4 regions of the Pseudogracilibacillus sp. SO10305 genome follow, and region 3 is predicted to be linked to each of the others. Evidence: riboswitches for the same ligand, from Rfam matches in the RefSeq annotation. Region 3 holds a riboswitch; each other region holds the start of a gene.

Region 1 (7,550 bases), on a different contig from region 3:
TGTACTTTACCGAAGCGGACAAATTTTAAACATGGAAAAATTAGCATTTGAAGCGAAGCGTCGTAATATTATGATCGGTTTTGATTTAGCACATTCCATTGGTGCACTCCCACATCAATTACATGATTGGGGAGTCGATTTTGCGATGTGGTGTAACTATAAATATTTAAATAGTGGGCCTGGAGGTGTCGGTGGCTTATTCGTTCATGAGAAACATTTAGGGACGACACCTGGATTACGTGGTTGGTTCAGTTCAGATAAGGAGAAACAATTTGATTTAGATCATGATTTTGTTCCCGCACAAACAGCAAGTGCATTCCAATTAGGGACTCCTCATGTTTTATCTCTGGCACCATTAAAAGGTTCGTTGGAGATTTTTAATGAAATAGGAATTGAAAATGTACGTGCAAAATCACTTCGTCTAACAGCGTATATGATGTATTTAATCGATCATGAATTGGCTGGATTTGAATTTGAAATTACAAATCCACGGGAAGCAGATAGACGCGGTGGACATATTAGCTTAGCACATAAAGAAGCTGCAAGAATTTGTAAAGCGTTAAAAGATGCTGGAGTTATTCCAGATTTTAGAGCACCGAATGTAATTCGTTTATCACCAATTGCATTGTACACGTCTTATCATGACGTATGGATGGTCGTGCAAATTTTAAAAACGATTATGGAAGAAGAGGCTTATAAGAAATATGAAAACAAACGTGATGTCGTTGCATAAGGAAGTGTTTCGATGAAGGACAATTTCAAAAAAATTTTTTATGGAAATGGTGAAGAACAATTCGGGGAACTACGGTTGCCTGAAAAGGGGGATGGTCCTTTTCCAATTATAGTTATCATTCATGGGGGGTTTTGGAAAAAGGCATATGATTTAAAACATATCCGTCCATTAGCAAATGCATTTACATCGCATGGTTTTGTGACATGGAATATTGAATATCGTCGTGTCGGCCATGTAGGAGGTGGTTGGCCGGGAACGTTTGCAGATGTGAGTGCAGCATTACAATACGTCGAAAAGCTAGCAAACCTATATCCGATTGATTTGGAAAGAGTCGTTACATTAGGTCATTCTGCTGGAGGACATTTGGCCTTATGGGTGGCAGCTCAAGAAAACTTACATGAAAATAGCCCAATCCGTTTTGAAAAAAATCCACTGCCAGTAAAAGGAGTGCTTAGTCTAGCTGGGATTGGTCATTTGGAAACGATGTATCAAATCCATCATTGGGAAGAAAAGTTGTTTGATTCAGATGTGAACCCGACACGTGATCTACTTGGTGGAACACCAGCACAATATAAAGAAAGATATGAGCACGGATCACCGAGTACATTATTACCGATTTCGTCTAATATCGTGCTTATCCACGGTGAATTAGATATTGCAGTTCCATTTGCGATGAGTAAAATGTTTGATGAACGAGCACGTGCATCGGGGACAAAGGTGGAGCTTATACCTTTTAGAGACTTAGAACACTATGCTATCATTCAGCCGGATACAAAATCTTGGCCGGTATTGTTAGAGAAAGTGCAGGAAATTATTAGAGAGTAGTAAACATTCTTAGTTTTGTATGAAAGTTAAAAGTAAAGGTCTTGTATTTTACACTATTTTTGATAATATGGAAGTAACTCAATATACGTATCACAGGGGGAGCAATTTTTGCTGAGAGTGGACAATGTCCAGACCCTTCGAACCTGTTTAGTTAATACTAACGTAGGGATGTGGTGACACGAGGATGGGCTACCCATTCTTATATACCTCTATGGATACGCGTTGAACAATATCATAGGGGGTTTTTTATGTGAAGAAATTTTTACCATTACAGGCGATGCTCGAAGTAGCAATTTTTGCCGCATTAGCCATGTTAATCGATTTATTACCAGGAATTAAGCCGATTCCATCCATTTCTATTTCATTAGCGATGGTGCCAATTTTTATTGTAGCATTTCGTTGGGGTGTGAAAGCGAGTTTTATTTCCGGATTTATTTGGGGGATTTTGCAAATCGTTACTGGGGATGCATGGATTTTAACGCCATTACAAGCGTTTATCGAGTATTTTGTTGCCTTTAGTTTTATCGGTTTTGCAGGATTAATGATGGGCGTCGTGCAAAATGCAGTTCGTTTACAAAACCGTCCCAAGTTAATTACATCTGTTTCAGTTGGAGTGCTTATTGGAAGTATTGGCCGTTACTTCTGGCATTTTATTGCCGGCGTTGTTTTCTTTGCAAACTATGCAGAAGAAGCGGGTCAAACACCGATTTATTTCTCATTTGTTACGAATAGCATTACGATGATATCAAACTTTATTGGTTGTTCGATTGTAATTATTTTAATTTTAATGGTTCGTCCAACATTTTTAACGATGAACAAACCATTGGAAGCAAATAGAAAAGTTTCGTAAATGTTTTAACGAAAAAGACCTCGGTAAAAAGCATTTCATTCATTAAAGTTAAATAGTGGAGCTATCGTCTATATTTTATGGACGGTAGCTTTTTTATATGTTGTATACATTTTTGTCCATTTTATTACTGATGTAATTTTATGTAAAAAATGTAAAATAATATATTCAATTTACATGTTTACTGTTATACTTAATGCAACGTTTTTTTTCATCTGTTTATCTGCTTCTCATATTTTGATTCCTTCCGTTTGAAAAATCTGGTACTTTACGGCACATAGAATAAAATGCTACATTTTACTTATTACTAAATAAATGTAAGCGCTTTACAAAGAAAGGGAGCGATCATAAATGGATATTAAACATACACACAAATTTAAAGCATTAAGTGCACAACAGGTGTGGGACACAATCCAAAACCCGGAAGTATTAAAAGCAGTATTGCCAGGTTGTAAAACATTTGATGAAGTAGGCGATGAGCAATATAAAGCGGTACTCGGAATTAATATGGGGCCAATTAAGGGAGAATTTACGGCAGATGTGGAACAAGTCGATAAAAATGAACCAACATCTTATCGTCTCCTTGTAAAGGCGAGTGGAAAACCAGGTGAAATTGATGCAAATGCGTTAATGGAACTGGAGGAGGTAGATGGAAATACGGAGTTAACATGTACAGCAGATGTTGCGGCAACAGGATTAATGGCGACGATTGGTCAAAGAATGATTGGTGGCGTAGCAAAAGTAGTTTTAAAGCAATTTTTTAAAGATATAGAGAAAAAAGCAAAACAATAAAATTTATGTGGAGGTGCATGTATGTCAAATCTTGTGAATGTTACTGTGACGATTAATGGAGAAGAACGTTCAGCAGAAGTGGAACCACGTATGTTATTAGTTCATTTTATTCGTGATGTATTAGGGATTACAGGTTCACATATCGGTTGTGATACGAGCCAGTGTGGGAATTGTACGATTTTAGTAGATGGACGAGCAGCAAAGTCTTGTACTTTATTAGCAGTCCATGTGGATGGATCTGAACTTATTACGGTAGAAGGTTTAGGTACAGTTGAAAACTTACACCCTGTGCAACGAGGGTTCTGGGAAGAACATGGATTGCAATGTGGATATTGTACACCGGGGGCAATGATTGCAAGTATTGAATTATTAGCACAAAATCCAACACCGACAGATGAGGAAATTAGAGAAGGATTAGAAGGGGTAATTTGCCGTTGTACGGGATATGAATTTATCGTAAATGCGGTTAGAAGGGCATCGGAAATTATGAGAGAAGAAAATGCAGTGAAAGGAGTGAAATAATCGATGAGTAAACTAGTTGGACAACGAATGAAACGTAAAGAGGATCCAAAACTTATTACAGGGAACGCCACATACTTAGATGATTTGAAAATTCCTAATTTATTACATGCATATATCTTAAGAAGTCCACATCCACATGCTAATATTAAAAGCATTCATAAAGATAAGGCGCTTGCACATCCAGGAGTAGTGGCGGTATATACAGGAAAAGATTTAGAAGGGAAAATCAATCCCGTACCAACTTCGTGGAAAGTTCCTGGAATGAACTTAATTGAAACGGCACAATATCCTTTAGCAATTGATACTGCAAGATATGTCGGAGATGGTGTTGCAATGGTTATCGCAAGTGACCGTTATGCGGCAGAAGATGCTGCAGAATTAGTGGAAGTAGAATATGAAGTATTGCCATCTATTTCCAACCAAAAAGAAGCGCGCAAAGAAGGGGCTCCACAAATTTATGATGAAGTACCAAATAATACGGCTTTTACGTATATTGCAGGTGAAGTAACGGACGCCGATATCGATGGGGCGGAAGTAGTTATTCGTGGAAACTATAGTACACAGAGAGTTGCGCCAAGCCCGATGGAAACACGTAATTCTTTAGCACAATATAATCCGGGTAATGGTGAGTTGAAGTTATATGTCGGTTCACAAAACCCACATATTCATCGTATGGTCCTTTCAGAAGTGTTAGATTTTCCAGAACATCGATTACAAGTAAAAGTAGCTGATATGGGTGGAGGCTTTGGTGGGAAAATTGGTGTATATCCTGACGAAGCACTTGTATCGTATGCGGCCATCGATCTAAAGCGTCCGGTGAAATGGGTAGAGACACGAAATGAGCATTTCCAATCTGCGAATGCTGGACGAGATATGATGGTAGATGTAGAACTTGCTGGAACGAAAGATGGGAAAATTACAGCAATAAGAGTAGTAAATCATGCTAATATCGGTGCGTATTTAGCAACATTCGGACCTGGTAACCCGACAATTGATTTTGGGTTAATGGTGTCTGGTCCATACAAAATACCGAAAGCACAAGTTACAACATATGGAATGTATACAAACACTATGTCTGTAGATTCTTATCGTGGCGCTGGAAAGCCTGAAGTAACATTTATGCTAGAACGTGCTGTAAGTGATTTTGCTAAAGAGATCGGCATGGACCCTGTAGAAGTGCGTAAATTGAACTTTGCTCAAAAAGAAGAGTTTCCTTTTACAAATGCACAGGGGTTAGTATATGACAGTGGTGATTATGATAAAGCACTAGATAGAGCAGTCGAAATTGCTGATTATGAGAAGTTACGCCAAGAGCAAAAAATGGCCTTAGGAGAAGGGCGTTATATCGGTATCGGAATTTCTTCATATGTTGAATTGTCCGGTTTTGGACCTTCAGCAGTAGCAGGTGGCATCGGGTTCCAAGGTGGGATTTGGGAGAATTCGACGGTTCGCGTACACCCGACAGGAAAAGTAACGGTATTTACTGGTACTTCCCCACATGGACAAGGTCATGATACGACGTTTACGCAAATTGTTGCAGATAAGCTCGGTATCCCATATGAAGATATTAATTTTGTTTTTAATGATACGAAAGCGGTTTCGATGGGTTGGGGAACATATGGATCAAGGTCTTTAGCAGTTGGAGGAAATGCAGTTGCCCTGTCGACTGACAAAGTGATAGAAAAAGGACGTATCGTCGCAGCTCACCTATTACAATCAGAAGTAGAAAATGTTGCATTCGAAAAAGGTGTCTATTTTGTCAAATCTGACCCGACTATGCGAAAAACATTCCAAGAAATTGCGAAAGCAGCAAACTTTGCTTGGGATATGCCAAAAGGAATTGAGCCGGGATTAGAAGAAAAAACATTTTTTGATCCTTCGAACTTCACGTATCCATTCGGTACACATATTGTCGTTGTAGAAGTTGATCCAGAAACAGGACATGTAGAGATTTTACGTTATATTTCTGTCGATGACTCTGGTAAAATTGTCAATCCACTCGTTGCAGAAGGGCAAATTTTAGGAGCGGTTGCTCAAGGTGTAGGACAAGCATTGTGGGAAGAAATTAAATATGATGAAAAAGGTCAATTACAAACAGGTTCATTTATGGACTATACAATGCCAAAAGCGAGATTTTTCCCGAAAATTGAAATGGATTTTACAGAAACATTATCACCTGTAAACCAACTAGGATCTAAAGGGGTTGCGGAATCTGGTGTAACTGGTTCTATTGCAGCTACAGCGAATGCAGTGATGGATGCACTTGCACCATTTAATGTGGAAAATATTAGTATTCCATTAACACCTGAGAAAGTTTGGAGAGCGATACAGAAAGGGGAGGGTAAACAATGATTCCTGCAAAGTTCGATTATAAAAGAGCGAAAACAGTAGAGGAAGCTGTTCAATTGTTAAAGGATAGTGATGGAGAAGGAACAATTCTTGCAGGTGGACATAGTTTACTTCCTTTATTAAAATTTCGAATTACAGAGCCTGGATTATTAGTTGATATTAGTAAAATAGAGGGACTAAAAGGTGCACGTATCGAAGAGGATCGTTTAGTCGTTGGTGCATTAACGACACATTATGATGTATCAAAAGATGAACTTATTTTAGACAAAATCCCAGCGCTTGCAAAGGCAGCAAGTGTCATTGGAGATTTGCAAATTCGTAATCGAGGTACGATTGGTGGTAATCTTGCTCACGGGGATCCTGTTGCAGACTATCCAGCGGTAGCGATTGCATTAGATGCATCTTTAAAAGTTGTTAGTGAAGATGGTGAAGAAGATATACCGCTCGAAGGTTTTGTATTAGGACCATTAATTACATCGATTCCAGAGACGGGGATGGTAACGGAAGTTAGTTTTGAATTACCACCAGCTCATGCAAAACAAACTTATGTTAAATTTTTCCACCCTGCTACAGCATATCCTGTAGTTGGAGTGGCGGTTATTGCAGGGGTCGATGAGAACAATGAAATCGATTTTATAAGAGTCGGTATTACAGGAGTTGGAGATGTAGCATATCGTGCTGAAGAAGTAGAAGATGCGCTAGAAGGACAGACTCCATCAGCCGAATTAATCGATGAAGCTGCACAATTAGCTGCTGAAGATGGAGATATGGGTGAAGACTTATTTGCATCAGAGGAGTATCGTGAACATTTAACGAAAGTGTTTGTGAAACGAGCATTAAAAGAAGTACTATTATAAGAAGTAGCATAATGGTAAAGAATAAGAAAACGAATTGTTCTTTACCATTATTTTTACAAAGTTGTATCTGGAGGTAGGTACACGATGAGAGAAAACGAAAAAGTGTATGATGCAATTCAACAAGCAAAAAACAATGGTGTGAAAGCCGTTGTTGCAACAGTTGTTAAGGTGTATGGATCGAGCTATCGCCGAGAAGGAGCCAAAATGTACGTAGATGAAACAGAACATCATGTCGGCTTAATATCTGGAGGTTGTTTGGAATCAGATGTAAGGGAAGTAGCAAAAACAGTATTAGCATCTGGTACACCATTATTGAAATTATATGACATGGATGAAGATTTGGTTTGGGGATTAGGATTAGGTTGTCCTGGAAAGGTGCAAGTATATATTGAACCAGTCTCATAGTAGAAGAAAGGGAGGTGAGCAAATGATGGAAGATAAAGCGTATGCTTTTTGGTTGGCAGCAAATAAAGGAGAAGAAAAATGTTGTTTAGCAACGATTATCCAGTTAGAAACGGAAGGGAAATATGAGCCATTACGTTTATGTATGACTGAAAGTGGGAAAATAGAAACAACGATTGATCAAACAGATATCATTCATGCAATACGTCCTATCTTAATGGAA
Region 2 (7,550 bases), on a different contig from region 3:
GATTAATTAATATAACACCAGAAGGACTTACACGTGTTTTTTATTCCGATAGTGGTGCTACATCAGTCGAAATTGCATTGAAGATGGCATATCAATATTGGAAAAATAAAAATATAGAAGGAAAAGATAAGTTTATTACGATGAAAAATGGGTATCACGGTGATACGATTGGTGCTGTTAGTGTCGGTGCAGTAGATACGTTTCATCGAATTTATGAAAAACTAATGTTTGAAAGTTTTCATGTTCCTTTTCCATATGTATATCGTCACCCAAGTGGAGATCCGGACATTTGTAAGGAAGAGTGTTTAAAAGAATTAAAAAAGACATTAGAAAATCATCATCATGAGATTGCTGCTTTAACAATCGAGGCAATGATGCAAGGAGCAGCTGGGATGATTTTAATGCCGGATGGATTTTTAACGGAAGTTCGTAAATTATGTACGGAATATAATGTATTACTCATAGTTGATGAAGTTGCTACAGGATTTGGCCGAACGGGAGAAATGTTTGCTTGTGATCATGAAGGTGTTGTACCAGACATTATGACGGTCGGTAAAGGATTAACAGGAGGATACTTGCCTATTGCCGCAACAATTTCAACAGAGGAAATATATGAAGCATTTTACGATGATTACATTCATATGAAAACGTTATTTCACGGTCATTCATATACCGGAAATCAACTAGGATGCGCTGTTGCGTTAGCAAACTTAGACTTATTTGAACGGGAAAATATAGTGGCACAAGTGCAACAGAAGTCCAGTTTTATTGAAGCGGAATTAACTTCACTACATGAATTGGATTATGTTGGAGATATTAGACAGCTCGGATTCATGGTCGGTATTGAGTTAGTACAAGAAAAAGAAACAAAAAAACCTTTCCCATGGGAAGAACGTGTAGGATATGCGGTGTCATTGGAAATGCGTCGTCTTGGGATGTTAACTAGACCTTTAGGAGATAATATTGTATTTATGCCGCCCCTTTCTAGTTCAGAGGAAGAAATTCGGGAAATGATTCGCATTATAAAAGAAGCGATTCAAAATGTAACAACGAAACGAGAAACTACAGTCGGTTCGACGAAATAAGAAGAACGAGGAGCGGTTGGATGGAACAGAATGGGTTATTTATTACAGGAACAGATACAGATGTCGGAAAGACTTTTGTCGGTGGCGGTATGGCAGCTCTATTGAAAAAGTATGGAAAAGATGTTGGCGTATTTAAACCAATGTTGAGTGGGGAAAGTCGAGAAAATCCTACAAGTGATACGTCTATCTTGAAAACGATGTCTGGAGATCGTAATACGTTTGAACAAATTACTCCTTTTCAATTTGCAGAGCCGTTAGCACCATATGTTGCAGCGAAAAGGGCAGGACAACATATATCTTTGACTCAGATTATGCAAGCATGGAAAAACATAAAAGAAACGCATGAGTATTTTATTGTAGAGGGTGCAGGGGGACTTGGGGTTCCTTTGGGGAAGGACTATGTAGTTGCAGATGTTGCGAAAGAGATAGGTTTTCCAATATTAATTGTTGCAAGAACGGGACTTGGTACAGTAAATCATATTTGGTTAACGGTAAAAGTGGCCCAAAGTATGGGATTGGATATTGCAGGCATTATCTTGAACGGGGCGGAAGAAGAACAGGGGATAGCAGAACAAACGAATCCTGCATTAATTGAAGAGATGACAAATATTCCTGTGTTAGCTGTATTACCGAAATTTACAACATCTAATCCTACTTATATTGTAGAAAAGATGGATGAACTAATCCCTTTTAATCTTTTCGCAAAATAATAGTGAAACCAAGTTGAACTTTTATAGTAAAAGGAGGATATCATTGAAAAATAACAAACAAATTCGTGTCATTGATATTACTTTAATCGGAATGTTTGTCGCTTTAATGAGTATCGGGGCAAATATTACTGCTTGGGCACCGTTTTTACAAATAGGTGGTGTTCCTATTACATTACAAACATTTTTTTGTTTTTTGGCAGGTGCATTACTTGGTAGTCGCCGTGGAGCGCTTGCAATGGTTGTATACCTTTTCGTTGGATTAATTGGCGTTCCTGTTTTTGCTGGATTTAAAGGAGGATTAGGTGCTGTATTAAGTCCGACATTTGGGTTTATTATTTCTTTTATTTTCACCGCTTATGTTACTGGGAAAGTGATCGAATCTAAAAAACACCCTACTTTAATTACGTTCATATTGGCCTCTATTATCGGGCTTTTCTTTAATTATATGATCGGAACAAATTATATGTATCTCGCTTTATCATTTTTTATGGATACACAAGAAAGTGTCACTTATATTGGAACGTGGCTTGTAATGCTCGTATATTTGCCTGTTGATTTATTAACGATTGTCGCAGCAGCTTTATTTGCACCTAGAGTGTATAAAATTTTACATAAGTCGACTATGATTACACCTTCTAGTAATGTGCAAGAAGACCGTTTAGGAAGTTAAGGAAATTTTATTTTAACGTTCCTATATCTCGCGAATAGAGTGATGTCCGTATGCGAACACTTTTATTTAATCTTACAATATTGTAAGCCTACAACGCTTATTCGTAAGGGAAATCGATGTTACAGCACGGAATTTCATCCTATACTATGTATAGAATGAAACGGAACGAAAAGGATGAGAAAAATGAAACGTTTATTAACGATAAGTATGATGATATTGGTCGTAGGCTTGTTATCGGCTTGTACATCATCTATTCAAACTATTGGTGCAGATACGTATTATGTACTAATTCAAGATGAAGGCGATAGTTATGAAGAACAGGGGAATGTACGTTATGAATATAAATTAGAAGGCTACGATGAAAACGGAGATAGTTTATTATTATCTTTTACAGCGAATCACTCATTAAAAAAGAATGCTTATTTAAAAATTTTCTATAAAAAAGATGAAGTAGTCACATATGAAGAAGTAGAAAAAACAGACATTCCAGAAAAAGCATTGGAACAATTAGAAGTAGGTGAAGAATAAGAAGACCTTTACAATATTAAATAGTATGATAGTATAAAATTGAAAAGTCCATATTTCACTAGGGGAGCTATCGGATGGCTGAGAGGAGCGTTATTGTTCTGACCCTTTGAACCCGATCTAGGTAATACTAGCGTGGGGAAGTGTTGGCCATCAAGATATTTATACTAAAAACAATCGAGGGCTACATTCCGACGTCGGGGTGTGGTCTTTTTTATCGTTATTTTATCGTACAAGGAGGTGTAATAGAAGATGAATCGTACACGACTTATGACGACTATGGCTGTTTTTGTTGCAATAGGTATTATCGGTTCACAATTTTTATGGTTTCCAGCAGGTTTTGCTAAGGCGTATCCTGTCCAACATGCTGTTAACGTTGTTGCGGGGATTTTACTCGGTCCTGGACCAGCTGTAATCATCGCGTTCATCATTGGCTTAATTCGAAATATGCTAGGATTAGGGTCGATTTTAGCTTTTCCTGGCGGGATGATTGGTGCGTTTTTGGCAGGTTATTTATATAAAAAATGGAACCAACATAGTGCGGCAGTTATTGGTGAAATCATCGGGACAGGTATTTTAGGATCATTTGCATCGATTCCTTTAGCAACATTATTTATGGGGACATCGTTTGGAATATTTTTCTTCTTACCGTCATTTTTAGTGAGTAGTGTGTCAGGTGCTTTGATCGGTTGGTTTATCGTCGTTCGTTTAAAACAAAGTGGCCAAGCAAAAGCAATTATCGAAAATAAATAACTTTAAAGATATATTCACTATAAGGATGGAATTTTTAAAATAAAACCTTTCTTCTAATACTAATTAGTATTCATCTTAGGAAAAATACTTATATAATTATAGTATAGATAGCAAAATGAGTATACCGATGACAAACATATCAAGGGTGTGTATGAAAATGATGGTTCATGAAGTAATGCAAATCATTAAAAAGTTTGAAGCAGAGGCAAGGTACGGGAAGAAAGGTTTAAATAAAAAGGTAAAATATATTGAAGTGATGGAGATTCCTCATGTTGATAAATGGAATGTAAAAGAGACGCTTATTTTAACAAGCTTTTACGCGATTAAAGATGATGAACAAGCTCAAATAAACATAGTAAAATCTTTCATCGAATTAAAGGCAAGTGGACTCATCATAAAGCTAGGTAGATTTATTGATGAAATCCCTCCATCCATTGTTCAATTGGCGGAGGAACATCATTTTCCTATTATTACATTACCAAAAGATGTCCCTTATATTGACATTTTAACGCCGTTATATGCAAAATTACAACAATCAACAGATGATCGATTGATCGAAGAAATTGAAGGAAAGTCTTATGAAAATGTCACGACGATTTTGCAAGATATTTATAAATCGTTCGGGTTAGTTATGTATATAGAAAACATGAACGGCGAGTTGTTATATTGTGCACATAAATTAAAAAGCGATAAATGGAGAAATGATTTCACACTATTTTCCCTCCCAACATATGAACAGACAGAGATGTACGTACAAAAATTTAATACCGAATTTGAAACGTATGAAAAACATGCTTGTATATATTCAGAGGCATTAAAAAGAATGGTTGTCACTCTTTTTGCGAAAGGGAAGAAATATGGACTTCTCCATATTGTATATGAAAGGAACAAACAAAAAGAATTGTTAATGGACACCGAGATATTTCGGTTAGTAGATAAAATTCACATTACTATGATGGCTGAAATTGTTAGTCTACAAATGCAAAAAGGGGAATTTATAGAAAGATGGAACTATCTAGAGGACGAAAAGGATCTAAAAATGGTCATTCATTTAGACCAATTAAATATAACAGAAGCCATCGGATATCATACCTTTTTGCGAAAATCGTTAATTTTACTTTCCCATATTGAAAATATGATGAAACATTTAACCGAAGTGAAAGATTATATTGTGATGGAAAGAAATGAAAATGTGTTTGTGCTCGTTTGGATAAATCATCGTGAGGCGACATCCATCGAATTGAAACACCAATGGAAAAAGCAGCAACCTCGAACATTATTAGAGAATGTAAAGATAGGGATAAGTTATCCTTTTATAGATACAACGTCCATTATAGAAAAAGTTGATAATACAGCAAAAGTTATTGAAATCGGGAAAGACTTAGGGTTAAATTCAACTGTATATGACCAAAGTGAATTAGGTATTTCCTCTATCTTATTAAATTTGCAAAAGGATCCACATGTAAATGATTTTGTTCATTACATGATGCTTCCACTTCAACAAATGGAAGCGGATTTGATTGAAACATTAAAAGTTTATTTAGCCGAAAATTGCAATGCTTCAAGAACAGCGAAAGTAATGTATTTAAATAGAAGAACGATCACATATCGTTTAAAACGAATACGAGAAATAATGAATATAGATTTAAATGATGCAAAAACAATCTTTTCCCTTCAGTTTTGTTTTTATATGATGAATGATTGATATTGCTCACAGTGAGAAAAAGGAGGGCTTTGCCTTCCTTTTTTTACGCTCATTTTGCGTATATACATAATAATCTGAATATATTATATTTAGAGAAAGATTCGAAAAGTCGCATTGGATACGAGAGGAAAGGAGTGATATATATGTTAGGAATCATCCGTGTATTAACAAGTGAAGGAAAAGTTTTGTCAGAACATGGAGAATTAATGCGTGATTTTTTATCGATAGATAGTGAAACGAAATGTATCATGGATCAACCGAAAGGAATTTATAATGCTCAGACAGAGCAGGAAGCTATTCCAAAAATTGTTGAGCTGGCGAGAGGAATGGAAAAAAGCGGGAAATATAAAGCATTAACAATTAGTTGTGCGGCAGACCCGGCTTTGCAGGAGGTAAAACAAGCTGTATCAATTCCAGTATATGGTGCGGGAGCAGTAGGAGCGAATATATCGAAGACATTAGGAGATAATGTAGGAGTCATCGGAATTACAGAGGAAGCTCCGCCAAACATCTTAAAAGTATTAGGGAATCATTTTTATTCATATCATTATGAACCAACATTACGAAATACAGTTTCATTATTTTCAGATGATGCAAAAAATAAGTTAGTTATGTTGATGAATCGTATGAAGGAAGAAGGGGCAGATGTTATTTTATTTGCTTGTACAGGCTTTTCTACCATTCATTTAAAACAATTTGCAAAAGATCGAGTCACAATACCGATGGTGGATTTAGTCGAAGCTCAGGCAGTTGCCTATAAGCTTCAATAATAGGAGGAATTACAGTGAAAAATAAGAGAACTTTTGATCTATCATTTATTTTATTCTCGGCTATCGTAGCCATACTTGGTGCGATTATTGGAATGCAGTTAATAACAACATTAGGAATCACACCAAATACATCCATTATTGGTGCATTAATTGCGATGTTAGTAGCTAGAATTCCTTTGCAAATGTTTTATAAATATAAAACATTAGAAAATCAAAACTTAATACAAACGACTATTTCGGCGGCCACATTTGGTGCGGCAAATAGTTTATTAATCCCAATAGGATTACCGTTTGTATTAGGAATGCCAGATTTAATTATACCGATGTTAATTGGTGCGGGGATTGCGTTATGTGTCGATGTATTTATTTTATATCGTGTATTTGACTCAAAATTATTTAGTGCCAATGAAATTTGGGCACCGGGTGTAGCAACGGCTGAGGCATTAAAAGCAGGAGACGAAGGTGGACAAAAAGCGAAGTTTTTAGGATTAGGTATTTTTGGTGGGCTTCTTGGGTCACATTTCGGTATTTCCATGTCAGCTTTCGGGGTTGCTTTTATTGGAAATATCGTTGCATTAACGATGTTTGGTATAGGTTTATTATTACGTGCATATTCTGTTCCATTATTCAATGTAGATTTAGATGCATTATACGTTCCACATGGAATGATGATTGGTGCAGGGATGATTGCTTTAATTCAGTTTATCGTTATTTTACGTAAACCAAAAAATAAGGATGATCAAAGTACGAATTCGAGAACAGATAAAGACGTTAAAAATGGTTTTGCGTTAGGATATTTATTTTATGTTTTAGGTGCCATAGTTGTTGCAGTACTTGCTGGTTTATATGCAGAGATGCCAGTATACCAGTTAATTTTATTCGTATTGTTTGCAGCAGCGGCAGCATTAGTAAGTGAAATTATCGTTGGGATTGCTGCGATGCACTCTGGATGGTTCCCAGCATTTGCGGTTACATTAATATCGTTATTAGTCGGGATGCTACTAGGTTTTCCACCAATTGCTTTAGCGATGTTAACTGGTTACACAGCTGCAACTGGTCCAGCATTTGCGGATCTCGGATATGACTTTAAAACAGGTGCAATTTTACGTTCAGGAAAATCTGTTGAAGAGGAATTATTCGGAAGAAGACTACAATTAAAAAGTGCTGCAATCGGATTCGGGGTTGCGATTGCAATGGTTACATTATTCCATGATAGTTTTTTCCAACAAGATTTAGTACCTCCAGTGAACCATGTATATGCGGCAACGATTGAATCAGGTTTATCAGGAAATGTTGGGTTAATGTTGTTGTTATGGGCGATTCCTGGTGCGC
Region 3 (7,550 bases):
GTCACTTGCACATGTTAGACCAGATGATTTAGCTGCGATTACAGTAAAAGAAACATTGAAGCGTGCAAGAAATTACGACGGAAATATCGATGATGTAATTTTTGGTAATGCGATGCCAGAAGCAGAACAAGGAATGAATATGGCAAACAATATTGCCGGACTTGCTGGATTGAAAGAAGAGACACCGGCACTGACGATTAACCGTTATTGTTCGAGTGGATTACAAAGTATTGCATTCGGTGCAGAACGTATTATGTTAGGACATAGTGATACGATTTTAGCTGGTGGAGCAGAGTCGATGAGTTTAATACCGATGGGTGGACATGTCATTAAACCGAACTCTTCCCTAGTAGAAAATGCACCAGAATACTATATGGGAATGGGACATACGGCAGAAGAAGTTGCAAATCGATACGGTATTAGCCGTGAAGAACAAGACAGTTTTGCTGTAGAAAGTCATCGAAAAGCAGAAGCGGCAATTAAAGCTGGAAAGTTTAATGACGAAATTGTCCCTGTGGAAGTAACGAATCGCTTCGTCGGTGCGAAACATAAAATTGAAGAAACGACACGTATGTTTGAAATGGATGAAGGTGTTCGTCCAGGAACAACAGTAGAAGTATTAGGGAAATTACGACCGGCATTTAATGTTCGTGGTTCAGTAACAGCTGGTAATGCCTCACAAATGAGTGATGGTGCTGCATCTGTTTTATTAATGGACCGCGAGAAAGCAGAAGCTGAAGGTTTAAAACCGTTATTAAAATTCCGCTCATTTGCAGTTGCCGGTGTAGCACCTGAAGTGATGGGAATTGGTCCTGTTGCAGCTGTGCCGAAAGCGTTAAAATTAGCTGGTTTAGAACTATCAGATATAGGCTTATTTGAATTAAACGAGGCGTTTGCATCTCAATCGATTCAAGTAATGCGTACGTTAGACTTAGATCCAGAAAAAGTTAACGTAAATGGTGGAGCAATTGCACTTGGTCACCCACTAGGAATGACAGGAACGAAATTGACGTTATCGATCATGCATGAAATGATCCGTCGTAACGAACAATTCGGAGTTGTCACAATGTGTATCGGTGGCGGAATGGGTGCTGCTGGAGTATTTGAATTACTTTAATTTTGTGTAAAACTTTCCGCAAAAACCGCTGTTGCGTCTTATAACTCCCATTATCGATAGACCGTAATTTTTGCGGAAGTTTTCATATATGAAAAACCTCTTAAATATTTTCATATTATTCGTGGGGATTGTTGTGCCTTGCACACATCTCCCACACCCTTTTTTATAAAAATGGATGAAATGAGAGGAAACTAAATTTTATTGTATACATGAATCATGAAAACAGAAAGGATGTTAACGATGACAGAGAAATTAATTAAAGGTGGAGCATTTTTAATTGAAGACTTAACTGGTGAGGATGTCATCACACCAGAAGATTTCACAGAAGAACATAAAATGATTGCTAAAACGACAGAAGATTTCGTACAAGGAGAAGTTGTTCCTTTAATCGATAACTTAGAAAATCATGAATTCGAACATTCGGTAAAATTATTGAAAAAAGCTGGGGATTTAGGACTTTTAAGTGCTGATATTCCAGAAGAATATGGTGGGCTTGCATTAGATAAAATTAGTTCATCTTTAATTACGGAAAAATTTGCTCCTGCTGGTGGATTTTCAATTACACATGGTGCACACGTCGGAATTGGGTCCTTACCGATTGTATTTTTCGGAAACCATGAACAAAAGGAAAAATATTTACCGAAATTAGCGACAGGGGAGCTTATCGCTGCGTATGCATTAACAGAGCCTGGTTCGGGTTCAGACGCATTAGGGGCAAAAACGACAGCAAAGTTAAATGATGCTGGAACTCATTTTATTTTAAACGGGGAAAAACAGTGGATCACAAACTCTGATTTCGCTGATGTGTTCGTTGTATATGCTAAAATTGATGGCGAACATTTTTCTGCATTTATTGTAGAGCGTGAATTCCCAGGAGTTTCTGTCGGACCGGAAGAGAAGAAAATGGGAATTAAGAGTTCATCGACACGTACATTAGTATTAGAAGATGCGGAAGTACCGGTAGAAAACTTATTAGGAGAAAAAGGCCGCGGACATATTATTGCGTTTAACATTTTAAACGTTGGTCGTTATAAGTTAGCAATCGGTGGTGTTGGTGGTGCGAAGCGTGGTTTAGAATTAGCGACGAAATATGTTAATGAGCGTAAACAGTTTGGTACACCGATCTCGAGCTTTACTTTAACACAGGAAAAATTAGGAACAATGGCAGCAGAAACATACGCAAATGAAAGTGCTGTATATCGTACAGTAGGGTTATTTGAACAACGTATGGGATCACTGTCAGATGAAGAGTTAAAAGACGGTCGTGAAATTGCAAATGCGATTGCTGAATATCAAATCGAATGTTCCATGAACAAATATACAGCAACAGAACTATTAGACTATGTTGCAGATGAAGCGGTTCAAATGCATGGTGGATATGGTTTCATGGCAGAGTATGAAGTCGAGCGTATGTACCGTGACTCACGTATTAACCGTATTTTTGAAGGAACGAACGAAATTAACCGTTTAATTGTTCCTGGTACATTATTGAAAAAAGCTATGAAAGGTGAATTACCATTATTACAAGCAGCTCAAGGGTTACAGGAAGAGTTGTTAATGATGATGCCAGAAGAAGTTGGCACAGAGCCTTTAGAGCAAGAAAAATATTTATTGAAAAATGCGAAGAAAATCGTATTACTAGGTGCTGGATTAGCTGCTCAAAAATATATGCAAAAGCTAGATGGCGAACAAGAAATCTTAGCAAACTTAGCAGATATGGCGGCAGAAGTGTACAATATGGAAGCGGCAATTTTACGTACGGAAAAAGCAATCGGACGCGATGGTGCGGATAAAGCGAACTTGAAGTTATTATATACACAAGTATATGCACAAGAAGCATTCAACCGTATCGAAGCAGATGCAAAAGAAATCTTAATTGCAGTAGAAGAAGGGGATACATTACGTATGATGTTATCTTCTTTAAGAAAACTAACGCGTCATGATCCAATCAACGTCATTGCGAAAAAACGTGAAATCGCAGCAGAAATCATTGAAGCAGAAAAATATATCGTATAAAATATGCTTTCTTACGGTGTTCATAGAAAATGGTGAACACCGTTTTTCTTATGCATTTGAACCCCCTGTCTCTGCCGTGGGGCCAGATAGCTTTTAGCGTGATATTAAAAATGTCTCCTATCGTGATAAAGTTGCAAGAATGCGGCGTGAAGTTGCAAGAATACGACGCAAAGTTGCAAGAATATCGGTCGGAGTTGCAAGAATATGGCGTGAAGTTGCAAGAATATGGCGTGAAGTTGCAAGAATATCGGTCGGAGTTGCAAGAATATGGCGTGAAGTTGCAAGAATACGGCGTGAAGTTGCAAGAATATGGTCTGAAGTTGCAAGAATCTGGGTGGAAGTTGCAAGAATCTGGGTGGAAGTTGCAAGAATGTGGCTGCGCTAACGCTGAATCAATTGAGCAGTGGAAAAGCACAATCTTCGCACTAGTGGTTTTGATTTTAATAGGTTGGGAGCGGCAGTGGAGCTTTTTTACTTGCTGCCATCATAATTTTTTAGTGTTACAAGTTTAATAGACTAGGATGGGATTTTCCTTATTTGACATTTTTTCATTCCGTGATAAGATAAGGACGAACAAACAAAATTACATATGAACACTAGGGGTGCTTGTGTTACAAGCTGAGATCGGAGTATAACTTCGGGATTCTTACAACCTGATCTAGTTAAGACTAGCGAAGGGAAGTGATGTTTAGTATATATTTTCGGGGGAACTCGAAATTTTTGCATGGACCATATACATACTAGGCCACTTTCCTTTTCATTGGAGAGTGGCTTTTTCATTCTCCTAAAATATCTTTCTTACATTCAGAAGAATCCGAATTTTCTCACTCCATATTAATTATGAAAAGAGGTGAAGTACCTTGTTCCAGCTACATGCTATATCTTCAGGCAATGAAACGGCCACTAGTTTTGCGGAAAAAGCACGCGACATATATGACACCGTTGATTATATACATATTCGTGAACGAACTTGGACGGTGAAAGACTATGAAACTGCGATTCGACTTGTAAAAGCATATGATCCGACTTTACAAAAAATCATTATAAATGATCGTGCAGATATGGCGAGTATGTATGGTGTTCAACGCGTTCATTTACCAGAACATAGTTATGAACCAGCGCAAATCCGTGCTCATTTTCCTCATTTGGAATATGGTTGTGCCGTTCATCAAATTTGTTTTGCACAAAGTCGAGCACGGGAACAAGCGAAATATGTCATGTATGGTCATATTTTTCACACGACTTGTAAAAAGGACTTGGAACCTCGTGGTCTCCGCAAACTAAGCGAGCTCGTACATGCCGTTACGATTCCTGTCATAGCAGTCGGAGGGATTACACCGGACAATATTAGTGCTGTGATGGATACAGGGGCAGCAGGAGCTGCAGTCATGTCGAATATTTTTTCTGTAGAGAATGTTCGTAAAAGCGCACAAGCTTACAAGGATAAAATTTTAGAAAAAGGGAGTGAATGAAATGGATGTACGTATTAATGGGAATAAAATGAATATCCCACAAGATGTGAATACGATTTCTAAGTTGATTGCACATCTGAACATTTCGAATCCGGTTATTATCGTGGAACATAATGCACAAATTTTGCAAAAAGAAGACCATGCTACAGCACAAGTAGCACCGAATGACAACATTGAATTGATTCAATTCGTCGGTGGAGGTTAGAAAACGGTCACCTCTCAAATAAAAACAAAAAGGAGCATACATATGTTACAAATTGGACCATATCATTTTCAATCTAAAATATTTTTAGGGACGGGAAAGTTTTCGAATTTTGATATTCAAAAAGAAGCAGTTGACGCATCAGAAACAGAAGTTTTAACATTTGCTGTACAACGAATGAATATTTATGAGCCAAATCAGCCGAATTTTTTAGAAAAAATTGATTTACAAAAGTTCAAATTTTTACCGAATACTGCCGGTGCGAAAACGGCCGAAGAGGCGGTTCGAATTGCAAAATTAGCACAAGCATCAGGGATATGCCATATGGTGAAAGTTGAAATTATCGGTTGCGATAAAACATTATTGCCAGATCCAGTGGAAACATTAAGGGCAACGGAAATGTTACTGGAAGAAGGGTTTATCGTTTTACCTTATACATCAGATGACGTCGTTTTAGCAAAACGTTTGGAAAATCTTGGTGCACATGCGATTATGCCGGGAGCATCGCCAATCGGTTCGGGTCAAGGAATTGTGAACCCGTTAAATTTACAATTCATTATCGAACAGTCAGAGGTACCTGTCATTGTTGATGCGGGAATCGGGTCCCCGACAGATGTAGCATATGCCATGGAGTTAGGGGCGGATGGTGTGTTATTAAATACAGCTGTTTCAGGAGCAACAGACCCCGTTAAAATGGCAGTGGCAATGAAACTTGCGGTTCAAGCTGGACAGTTAGGATTTGAAGCAGGGAGAATTCCGAAAAAGACCCATGCAGTTGCAAGTAGCCCGCAAGAAGGGCTCGGGCTATGAGACAAGATCGATATTCTAGGCAAATATTATTTCCGCCCATTGGAAACGATGGGCAGGAAATATTGCGAAATAAACATGTGCTCATCATTGGTGTTGGAGCATTAGGTACGCAAAGCGCGGAAATGCTTACACGTGCTGGAATTGGTACATTAACGATTGTTGACCGTGATTATATTGAATGGAGTAATTTACAACGGCAATATTTATTTACAGAAGCAGATGCAGAAAATCGAATGCCGAAAGCTGTTGCGGCGAAGCGAATTTTAAGTGAAATAAATAGTGAAGTAAACATCCATGCACATGTGATGGATGTGACACCGAATGAACTTACATATCTTGCTGATGGAGTGGATGTCATTTTAGATGCGACAGATAATTTTGATATTCGGATGATGATAAATGATATTTCCCATAAAAAAGGCATCCCATGGGTATATGGTTCATGTGTTGGTAGTTATGGTGTTAGTTACACGATTTTACCAGGAAAAACACCTTGCTTACAATGTTTGCTTGGGACAATTCCGATCGGAAGCCAAACTTGTGATACAGCCGGGATTATCCAACCGGCAGCAGCACAAGTCGTGATCCATCAAACGACAGAAACTTTGAAATTACTTCTCGGGGATAACGACGTATTACAAAGGAAATTACTAGCTTTTGATTTATGGAAAAATGAAATCATGCAAATGGATATTCAATCGTATAAGAAAGCTGATTGTCCAACATGTGGCGAGTCCCCGACATATCCTTATTTGAGTTATGAAGAACAGACGAAAGTTGCCGTGTTATGTGGTCGATCATCCGTGCAAATTCGGCCACCTGAGATGCAACAGCGTAACTTGGCGCAAGTTGCCGAGAGCTTAAAACAAACTGGTGGGAAAGTCGAACTTAATGCATTTTTATTATCATTTACTTTTGAAGAAAGACGGATGGTGTTATTTAAAGATGGCCGTGCATTCATCCACGGGACGAATAATCAAGATTATGCCAAATCTTTGTACCATCGATATTTTAGTTAAGGAAGAAATTCGCTATCATGAGGTAGTTTATTGAAACAGTAGGGAGTAAAGTCGCGTCACTTTTTGCATAGAACGTTGTTCAACAAAGGAGGCAATTTTTGCTTGGAAAAGATGTTTTGTGTTAAGGGGTAAAGCATGCACGACGATAGGAATTATTTTTGACATAGAAAGGGATGAACAGAGTGCCATATGAGCGGAAAAACATAGATGAATGGTTCACATTATATGAAAAAATGGTGCGCATTCGACAGTTTGAAAATGAGGTAGAAAAAAATGTTCAGCATGGACATTTGCATGGAACGACTCATTTATATAATGGACAAGAGGCGGTTGCTGTCGGTGTTTGTTCTGCGTTGCAAAACGGGGACTACATATCAAGTACACATCGTGGCCACGGGCATGCGATTGCAATGGGGGCTGACATACATAAAATGATGGCGGAAATGTTCGGCAAAATAACGGGCTATAGTAAGGGAAAAGGTGGTTCGATGCATATAGCAGACATCGAGGAAGGGAATCTTGGCTCAAACGGCGTCGTTGGAGGTGGAATTCCAATCGCTGTTGGGGCGGGATTAAGTATGCAAATGCAGCAAAAGAACAATGTCGTCGCATGTTTTTTCGGGGATGGTGCAATCAATGAAGGAAGTTTTCATGAGGCGTTAAATATGGCATCCATTTGGCAAGTGCCTGTCATTTTCATTTGTGAAAACAATATGTATGGGATGTCGAGCGCAATTGGTGATATGACAAATATTGATCAGTTGTCAGAACGGGCTTTGGCGTACGGAATTCCTGGTGTGACCATTGATGGAAATGATGTTTTAGTTGTAAAAGAAACGATGGAAAGAGCTGTCGAACGCGCGAGAAATGGAGCAGGACCGACCTTCATAGAAGCGAAAACATATCGGTTCAAA
Region 4 (7,550 bases), on a different contig from region 3:
AGCTCAGGCTTTGCCTTATCTAGGCCTTTTCTCACGCAGGAATCTACGTACATTTCCTACGTTTCATCTGGCTGTTTATATGCTAGTTTCCTCTTCCTTTGTAGCTTAAACTTCAAGGGAGGAGGATTTTTTACTTTGTATGATTAATCTCCATTTAAAGTGTAAAATGATTCTCTTTTTGAAATTATGAAAGTTTCGATATTATAAATGATACTCTAACAATGTACAAAAACGATTGGATAAGAAGGGCATGCGGACAAAATATGATTGGTATTGCATAATATTTCCGAGGTGAATATTATGCATATGCAAATTGATATTAATATAGTGATTGAAATTAATACGCTGATGTATACGTCAATTTAGCTGTGATGAATTTAGTTATTCTTCCTCGATATGCTTTAATTCTACAGCATTTTCTTCGACTTCGATGTTCTTATCTTGTATATCAAGCAGTAATTTTATATTTCTAGAATAAGACAAGTGATTTCCCGCCTGGATTTGGTTTTGGTCGACTTTAATTCTAAAGGGAAATTCACTGGCACGATATATTGTAGAGTCTTATTTAATATATTTGATCAATGAATAAGACAACGCTTTCATTATTTTTGAAAATGTATTATAATGATTGAACAGTCATTCATTATAAATAGGAGTGAAAATATGAGTTTAGACAATTTAACAGTTCAAGAAGTATGGGGAGAAATTGATCGTGTTGCTAAAGAGAATAAATCGATCATAGAAACAGTGAATGGAAGTTTTGTGTTCGAAATTAAAGCAGGGGAGGAAGTAGTGTATAGCCTAGAATTGACAGAGGGGATTGCAACTATTACAGAAGGGAAATTAAATGATGCCCAATGTACACTTGCGATGAATGAAAAGAATTTTAAAAAATTACTACAAGGTGATTTAAATGCGACTGCTGCATTTATGACGGGAAGATTAAAAGTAAAAGGGGATATTGGACTCGCATTAAAGTTAGAAAATATGTTGAAGAAGCTATCTTTTTAAGGAGGGATTTATATGACAAAAGCACCGTATATTAAAAATTTTAATCGTTGGAAAGAAGAATTTAAATATCACGTACCTATAAAAATTCGATTTTCTGAAACAGATATGTTTGGTCATATGAATAATGTATCTCCGTTTATATATTTTGAAGAAGCGCGTATTGAATATTTTAAAGCGGTTGGCTTGTTTCAAGATTTTGATAAAGTGGAAGATGTTCCTGTCGTAGCAGATTTACAATGTGATTATTTAAAACAAGTATTTTTTGGAGAAACTATTCAATTATACGTGAAAGCGAATCGAATTGGGAGTAGTTCATTAGATATTCACTATATGGGTGTGCAAGAAAATGGAGATGTTTGTTTAACAGGTCGTGGTTCCATCGTAAATATTAATAAGCATACTGGAAAACCAGTCGCAATTAGTGACGAAAATAGAGATAAAATTTTAACGCTACAAAACTGACGATATATGTCAGTTTTTTTGTTATATGGTATGATATTTATTGAGGTGTATACAGTGAAAGAGGAAGAATTAACCCAATTTGCTACCCAATTTTTACGTACCAATTTTCATATCGACTTAACCATTCCAATCGTTCGGAATAATCGTCTTCGTTCTTCATATGGTAGATATGTCATGACGAATAAACAACATCCAGTTCGTATCGAAGTTGCAGGGAAAACATTAGATTACGGTACGGAAGAGGCAATAAAAGGCATTATCAAACATGAATGCATTCATTATGCATTACATATGCAAGGTCAATCGATGCGTGATGGCCATCCTGTATTTGAAAAAACATTACGAAAACATAATGCTCCTAGTACAAATACGATGAAAATTGGTTTATTTTATCTTTTTCGTTGTGAAACATGTGCACGTACTTATGAAACAAATCGTAAACAAATAAGTAAAACGCCAAAAAAGTATCGTACAAAATGTTGTAATGGAAAAATTACCATCATGGAAACTAGGAAATATGATGGAAAACATTTTTCAAAAGTATCACATTCATTTACTTGTTGAAACGTTAGAAATGTATTAGCATGGATATGGGAGTATTTTGAAAATTTCAACATTAATGGAGGCATATACATGGCAAGCGAACGTTATGAAAAAGGAATGGACGTATTAAAGGATTTTAATTTAGTAGATCAGCATCATCCGGAAGGACATATGGATATTGGAGCAGGTTTTAAAGATTTGGCACCAGATTTAGAAGATTTTGTAGTGGAGTTTGCCTTTGGAGATATTTATGGTAGAGAAGGCATTGACCCAAAACAAAAAGTATTAGTAACAATGGCATCATTGGTTGCCCAAGGTATCCCACAAATTGAAATGCATGTAAAAACAGGAATTAAAGTTGGATTAACTCCAGAAGAAATTGTTGGTGCAATTATTCATATATTACCATATGCTGGATTTCCAAAAGTTTTAAATGGATTAAAAGCAGTACAAAAAGTCTTCAATGAACAAGGAATTACTGTAAAAACGAAATGAAGCATTAATTAATTGAATAGAATCACTAGGGGTGTTTTTAAAAACTGAGATGAGGTTATCCTCAAACCCTTTGAACCTGAACTAGTTCATACTAGCGTAGGAAAGTGTATGATTGTATGTATTTGGAACGAATTCTGTTTTTTTTACATACTATTTTGCTATAAATACGCAATTTTCCTATGAATATTAGGGGAATTGCGTTTTTTAATGTTTAAAAAGGAGAGGGAAAAATGAAGAATCATAAACAGATGCATATTGGAGTATTAGTGATAGGTTGTGGCCACCATCAGGCTGCATGGTTAAGTTCGGATTCAAGTGTTGAACGTGTTGGAGATATTGCATATTATCAAGAATTAGCTCAAATTGCAGAAAAGGGATTGTTTGATGCTGTGTTTTTCGCAGATAATCAATCGTTTCAAGGTATTAGTGCGAATGTTATGCCGGCTTTTTGGTTTGACCCCATTGTGAATTTAACTGCTATATCGCAAGTAACGAACTATGTTGGTTTAGTATCTACTATTTCGAGTACATTTTCCAATCCATTTACAGCTGCGAGGCAAATTTTAAGTTTGGATCATGTGTCTGGCGGGCGTGTTGGTTGGAACCTCGTTACATCGATGACAGATTTAGAGGCACAAAATCATAGTATGGAAAAACTGCCAATTCATGCGAAACGTTATGAAAAAGCGGCAGAATTTGCAGATGTTGTTACAAAATTGTTCGATTCATGGGAAGAAGCAGATTTTATTCATGATAGAAAAACGAAACAATTAATGCGTCCAAATAAAATAAACCCAATAAAGCATATTGGAAAATACTTTCAAGTGCGTGGGCCGCTAACGACTCCAAAAAGTCCACAAGGTCGTCCGGTACTGATGCAAGCAGGTGCATCGAATCCGGGAATTACATTAGCAGCCGAATATGCTGATGCGGTTTATTCTGTTTCATGGAACCGGAGACAAGCAAGGGAGTTTAGAGAAAAGATGGATCAAGCTGTTTTGGAACGTGGCGTGAGAAATAGACATATTAAAATTTTTCCGGGGTTAGTAACGTATGTTGGCAAAACTCGAGAAGAAGCATTTGAGAAAAAAGCGAAATTAGACAAGCTGTTGGATACAGACACTATTTTAAATCAATTAAGCATTTTCGTCGGACAGGATTGTTCTAAGTGGGATTTAGATAAAAAGGTGCCAGTCCTTCCACCTGTTGAGGAATTTTCTGGACCGGTAGGACGTTATAAAACTATATTAGAAATTATTCGTGATAAAGATCCGACCGTAAGAGAATTATTAAGTTATTTAAATGCTGGTGGGGGCCATTTTACTTTAATTGGAACGCCCGAGGAAATTGTCGATGAAATGGAATTATGGTTCAAGGAAGGGATTGCAGATGGCTTTAATTTAATGCCACCTTCCTTTCCACATAGTTTAGAAGATTTTGTAGAATTGATCATTCCTGAACTACAGAAACGTGGATTATTTAGAACCTCCTATGAAGGCTCAACTTTACGTGAACATTTTCAACTGGAAGAATAATAGAAAAACCGACTTTCGATAGTGAAAGTCGGTTTTCGTTATAATGATAATTCCCCCATTCTAACAAGCTCTATCACTGCCTGTGCACGACCTTTTACACCCAACTTTTGGATAACGTTTGAAATGTGGTTTCGGACAGTTTTTTCAGATATGAATAGTTCTTCTGCGATTTCCTTTGTTGTTTTGTCTTGTAAAAGTATCGTAAATACTTCTCTTTCACGTTTTGTTAGTACGCTTTGTTGGTGAAAGTTTTTCGAGTCGTTCAAATGGTCCCCCTCCTTGCTGTCGGTGAGATGCATTTAGAAGGGAATTATTTAGTCAGTTTATTTTATGAATAAATGTACGAAAAGTGCGTAAAATGAATGATTTATACGTTTATCCTTTGTTTGATATGACATTTGTCACATAGAAATGATGACATTTACGTCTAATAAAAAGATTTTCACTCTCTTATACTAAAATAGGACGCCTATGAGGGGGAGAAAAATGTCAAAAGAGAAAACGAGAAAATTACATCAACAAGTAAAGCCGTATACATTTGCGGATCATAAAAAAAGTACGATACAAATTTTTAATACGATTGTGCCGTTAATTGCTACTTGGATTATCGCATATATAATGGTACCAATTAATATGTATGTAGCGATTGGCTTATCGGTGATAGCAGCAGGACTGATTGTTCGTACATTCATTATTTTTCACGATTGTACACATGGTTCTTTTTACCATGACAAACGAAAAAATAATATGTTAGGAACGATTACAGGAGTGTTAACGAGTTTTCCATATGAAAAATGGAAACGAGAACATGCGATTCACCATGCTTCTAGTTCTAATTTAGATGAACGTGGCATTGGAGATATTTGGGTAATGACAATAGAGGAATATGAGGAAGCAACAAAATGGGAAAGATTGAAATATCGTCTATACCGTAATCCGATTATTATGTTTGGGTTTGGTCCGCTATATTTAGTGCTTGTGTCAAACCGACGTAATAGAGCGGATGCGAAGCAAAAAGAGAAAAATAATACGTATTTAATTAATGCTATATTACTTATAGGAACGGTTTTAGTTATCGTTTTTGTTGGTTTCGTACCATTCTTAATCGTGCACGGAATATCGATTTATATTGCAGCCGCATTAGGTATCTGGTTATTTTATATTCAACATACGTTTGAAGATTCGTATTTTGAAGAAGAATCTGAGTGGAATTATGTGAAGGCAGCAGTAGAAGGAAGTTCATATTATGAGTTACCAAAATTTTTACAATGGTTAACAGGAAATATCGGCTTCCACCATGTCCATCATTTAGCACCACGTATACCGAACTATTATTTAGAAGAGGCACATGAGACGACTCCAGATTTACAATACGCAACAACGATTACACTTAAAACGAGTCTAGATTCCTTGCGTTATAAATTATATGATGCAGAAGCACAAAATTTTATTACCTTTAAAACGTGGAAGCAGCGTCAGCGTGAAAAGTTAAACGAAACAAAGCAAAATCGTGTGGTAAAACATTCGAACAAAACGAGAATCAATTAATAGACATACAAGTATGAAGTTATGCTAGCGAGTAGTTGATTGCTAGCATATCTTTTTGTTTTAAAGGGACTTCCAATATATAGATACCATTTTGGGTTTATTCAAATAGTCTCAAAAAGTATTTTTATAGATTTAAATGAACAGATGTTGTAATGCAATATTTATTGCTATAATAGAGGCAATAGGAAGAGGGTGTTATTTTTGCGTAAATGGTATAGTATTTTTCCGAAGAAACCATGGATTAGTATTTACACATGGATTATTTTATGTTTTTTACCATTTTTCTTTATTTTTAAATCATCTTCTTTTGTAGAAATTGGCATCGGCATTACATTATTAATAATGTTTTTCATTTCCTATATATTTTCTTTCAAGTCTAAAAGTGGACTTGTATATATGTGGCTTAGTTTTGAAATGATTGTAAACATTGCAATGATTTATTTGTTTGGCTTTGTTTATTTTGCTATTTTTACAGCCATCTTTATTGGAAATATTCGACATTATGCAGGTTTTTTTATTATGTATGGGCTTCATATTGCAACGACAGTTGGGGCAGTTATATTTGGTTATTTTTTTCGATTAGACTTACTACTGCCGCAAACACCGTATATCGTTATTAGTGTCATTGGGACAGTGCTGTTACCGTTTCATTTATATAATCGAACGAAACGTGAAAATTTAGAAGGCGAGTTAGAAGTCGCACGGGAAAAAATATCAGAACTAATTATTTTTGAAGAAAGACAACGTATCGCAAGAGATTTGCATGATATTTTAGGACAAAAATTATCTTTAATTGGACTAAAATCAGATCTTGCTGGCAAATTATTAGAAAAAGATCCGGAACTTGCTACAAATGAATTAAAAGATATTAGAATGACTGCAAGCACCGCATTAAAAGAAGTACGTGAATTAGTGACACATATGCGTTATCGAAAGTTGACGGATGAATTAGAACGAACGAAGCAAGTATTAGAGGCTGCAGAGATCGATGTTGCAATCAAAAATGAATTAAAGAATGAATCGGTTCCACCTGTTATTGAAAATATTTTAAGTCTTTGTCTAAAAGAGGCTGTAACAAATATCGTTAAACATAGTGGAGCGACGAAAAGTGATATTTATATAACACAAAATGAGGAAGCATATATATTAAAAATTAAAGATGATGGAAGAGGATTTCCGAAAGATAAAAAGCAATCATTTGGAAGTGGAATTGCTGGGATGAGAGAAAGACTGGAGTTTGTAAATGGTACGTTATACATAGGGTCCCATAATGGAACAGATTTGTCAGTTGAAGTACCAGTCATTATAAAAAACATTGCCAAAGGGGGTGTCATGTAATGATTAAAATTATATTAGCAGAGGATCAAGGAATGTTACTTGGTGCATTAGGTTCGTTGTTAAATATGGAAGATGATTTTGAAGTTGTCGGAACAGCAACAAATGGAGAAGAAGCAGTAGCATTAGTTCAATCATTACAACCCGATGTTTGTGTGATGGATATTGAAATGCCAGTAATGAATGGCCTGGAAGCAGCTGAATTATTAAAGGAAGATCCGTGCAAAAAAATTATTTTAACGACATTTGCTCGTACAGGATATTTTGATCGGGCTAGAAGAGCTGGGGTACAAGCATACTTATTAAAAGATAGCCCAATTGAACAATTAGCTGAAGCAATTCGTTTAGTGATGGCAGGAAGAAAAATGTATGCACCAGAATTAATGGATATGATGTATGAGAGTGATTTTATTGAAAACCCATTAACAGAGCGAGAATCTGAAGTATTAAGTCTTGTTGCAAAAGGAAAATCAACGAAGGAAATTGCTGCTACATTATTTTTATCTCCTGGAACGGTCAGAAATTATATGTCGACAATTTTAGAAAAGTTACAAGTTGGTAATAGGATAGAAGCAATTTCTCTCGTAAAGGAAAAAGGATGGTTGAAGTAAGTCGAAGTTA

The links. A riboswitch is a leader RNA that binds a small molecule or an ion and turns the genes downstream of it on or off. The one in region 3 is predicted to bind thiamine pyrophosphate.
Region 1: linked by a shared signal. The riboswitch ahead of thiT (energy-coupled thiamine transporter ThiT) and the one ahead of SPD45_RS03160 (thiamine phosphate synthase) in region 3 are both predicted to bind thiamine pyrophosphate.
Region 2: linked by a shared signal. The riboswitch ahead of thiW (energy coupling factor transporter S component ThiW) and the one ahead of SPD45_RS03160 (thiamine phosphate synthase) in region 3 are both predicted to bind thiamine pyrophosphate.
Region 4: linked by a shared signal. The riboswitch ahead of SPD45_RS13625 (LLM class flavin-dependent oxidoreductase) and the one ahead of SPD45_RS03160 (thiamine phosphate synthase) in region 3 are both predicted to bind thiamine pyrophosphate.

Annotation. Positions count from the first base shown of each region.
Region 1 covers NZ_JAXHDE010000010.1:21,217-28,766, reverse strand. The annotation lists gene kynU (kynureninase) at 1-733, shown strand, start outside; gene SPD45_RS09105 (alpha/beta hydrolase family protein) at 746-1,558, shown strand; TPP riboswitch at 1,644-1,744, shown strand; gene thiT (energy-coupled thiamine transporter ThiT) at 1,809-2,408, shown strand; gene SPD45_RS09095 (CoxG family protein) at 2,757-3,197, shown strand; gene SPD45_RS09090 ((2Fe-2S)-binding protein) at 3,219-3,719, shown strand; gene SPD45_RS09085 (xanthine dehydrogenase family protein molybdopterin-binding subunit) at 3,723-6,071, shown strand; gene SPD45_RS09080 (FAD binding domain-containing protein) at 6,068-6,925, shown strand; gene SPD45_RS09075 (XdhC family protein) at 7,010-7,330, shown strand; gene SPD45_RS09070 (XdhC family protein) at 7,353-7,550, shown strand, end outside.
Region 2 covers NZ_JAXHDE010000010.1:48,759-56,308, reverse strand. The annotation lists gene bioA (adenosylmethionine--8-amino-7-oxononanoate transaminase) at 1-1,085, shown strand, start outside; gene bioD (dethiobiotin synthase) at 1,106-1,795, shown strand; gene SPD45_RS09235 (biotin transporter BioY) at 1,839-2,465, shown strand; gene SPD45_RS09230 (YxeA family protein) at 2,649-2,993, shown strand; TPP riboswitch at 3,044-3,149, shown strand; gene thiW (energy coupling factor transporter S component ThiW) at 3,243-3,743, shown strand; gene SPD45_RS09220 (PucR family transcriptional regulator) at 3,901-5,448, shown strand; gene SPD45_RS09215 (aspartate/glutamate racemase family protein) at 5,592-6,218, shown strand; gene SPD45_RS09210 (OPT/YSL family transporter) at 6,233-7,550, shown strand, end outside.
Region 3 covers NZ_JAXHDE010000002.1:105,842-113,391, reverse strand. The annotation lists gene SPD45_RS03175 (acetyl-CoA C-acetyltransferase) at 1-1,117, shown strand, start outside; gene SPD45_RS03170 (acyl-CoA dehydrogenase family protein) at 1,349-3,133, shown strand; gene SPD45_RS03165 (hypothetical protein) at 3,244-3,645, shown strand; TPP riboswitch at 3,722-3,830, shown strand; gene SPD45_RS03160 (thiamine phosphate synthase) at 3,994-4,605, shown strand; gene thiS (sulfur carrier protein ThiS) at 4,607-4,810, shown strand; gene SPD45_RS03150 (thiazole synthase) at 4,853-5,617, shown strand; gene SPD45_RS03145 (ThiF family adenylyltransferase) at 5,614-6,636, shown strand; gene SPD45_RS03140 (thiamine pyrophosphate-dependent dehydrogenase E1 component subunit alpha) at 6,810-7,550, shown strand, end outside.
Region 4 covers NZ_JAXHDE010000022.1:22,550-30,099, reverse strand. The annotation lists gene SPD45_RS13645 (SCP2 sterol-binding domain-containing protein) at 664-1,011, shown strand; gene SPD45_RS13640 (acyl-CoA thioesterase) at 1,024-1,473, shown strand; gene SPD45_RS13635 (SprT-like domain-containing protein) at 1,528-2,037, shown strand; gene SPD45_RS13630 (carboxymuconolactone decarboxylase family protein) at 2,107-2,511, shown strand; TPP riboswitch at 2,529-2,631, shown strand; gene SPD45_RS13625 (LLM class flavin-dependent oxidoreductase) at 2,742-4,046, shown strand; gene SPD45_RS13620 (helix-turn-helix domain-containing protein) at 4,085-4,312, opposite strand; gene SPD45_RS13615 (fatty acid desaturase) at 4,533-5,594, shown strand; gene SPD45_RS13610 (sensor histidine kinase) at 5,796-6,932, shown strand; gene SPD45_RS13605 (response regulator transcription factor) at 6,932-7,540, shown strand.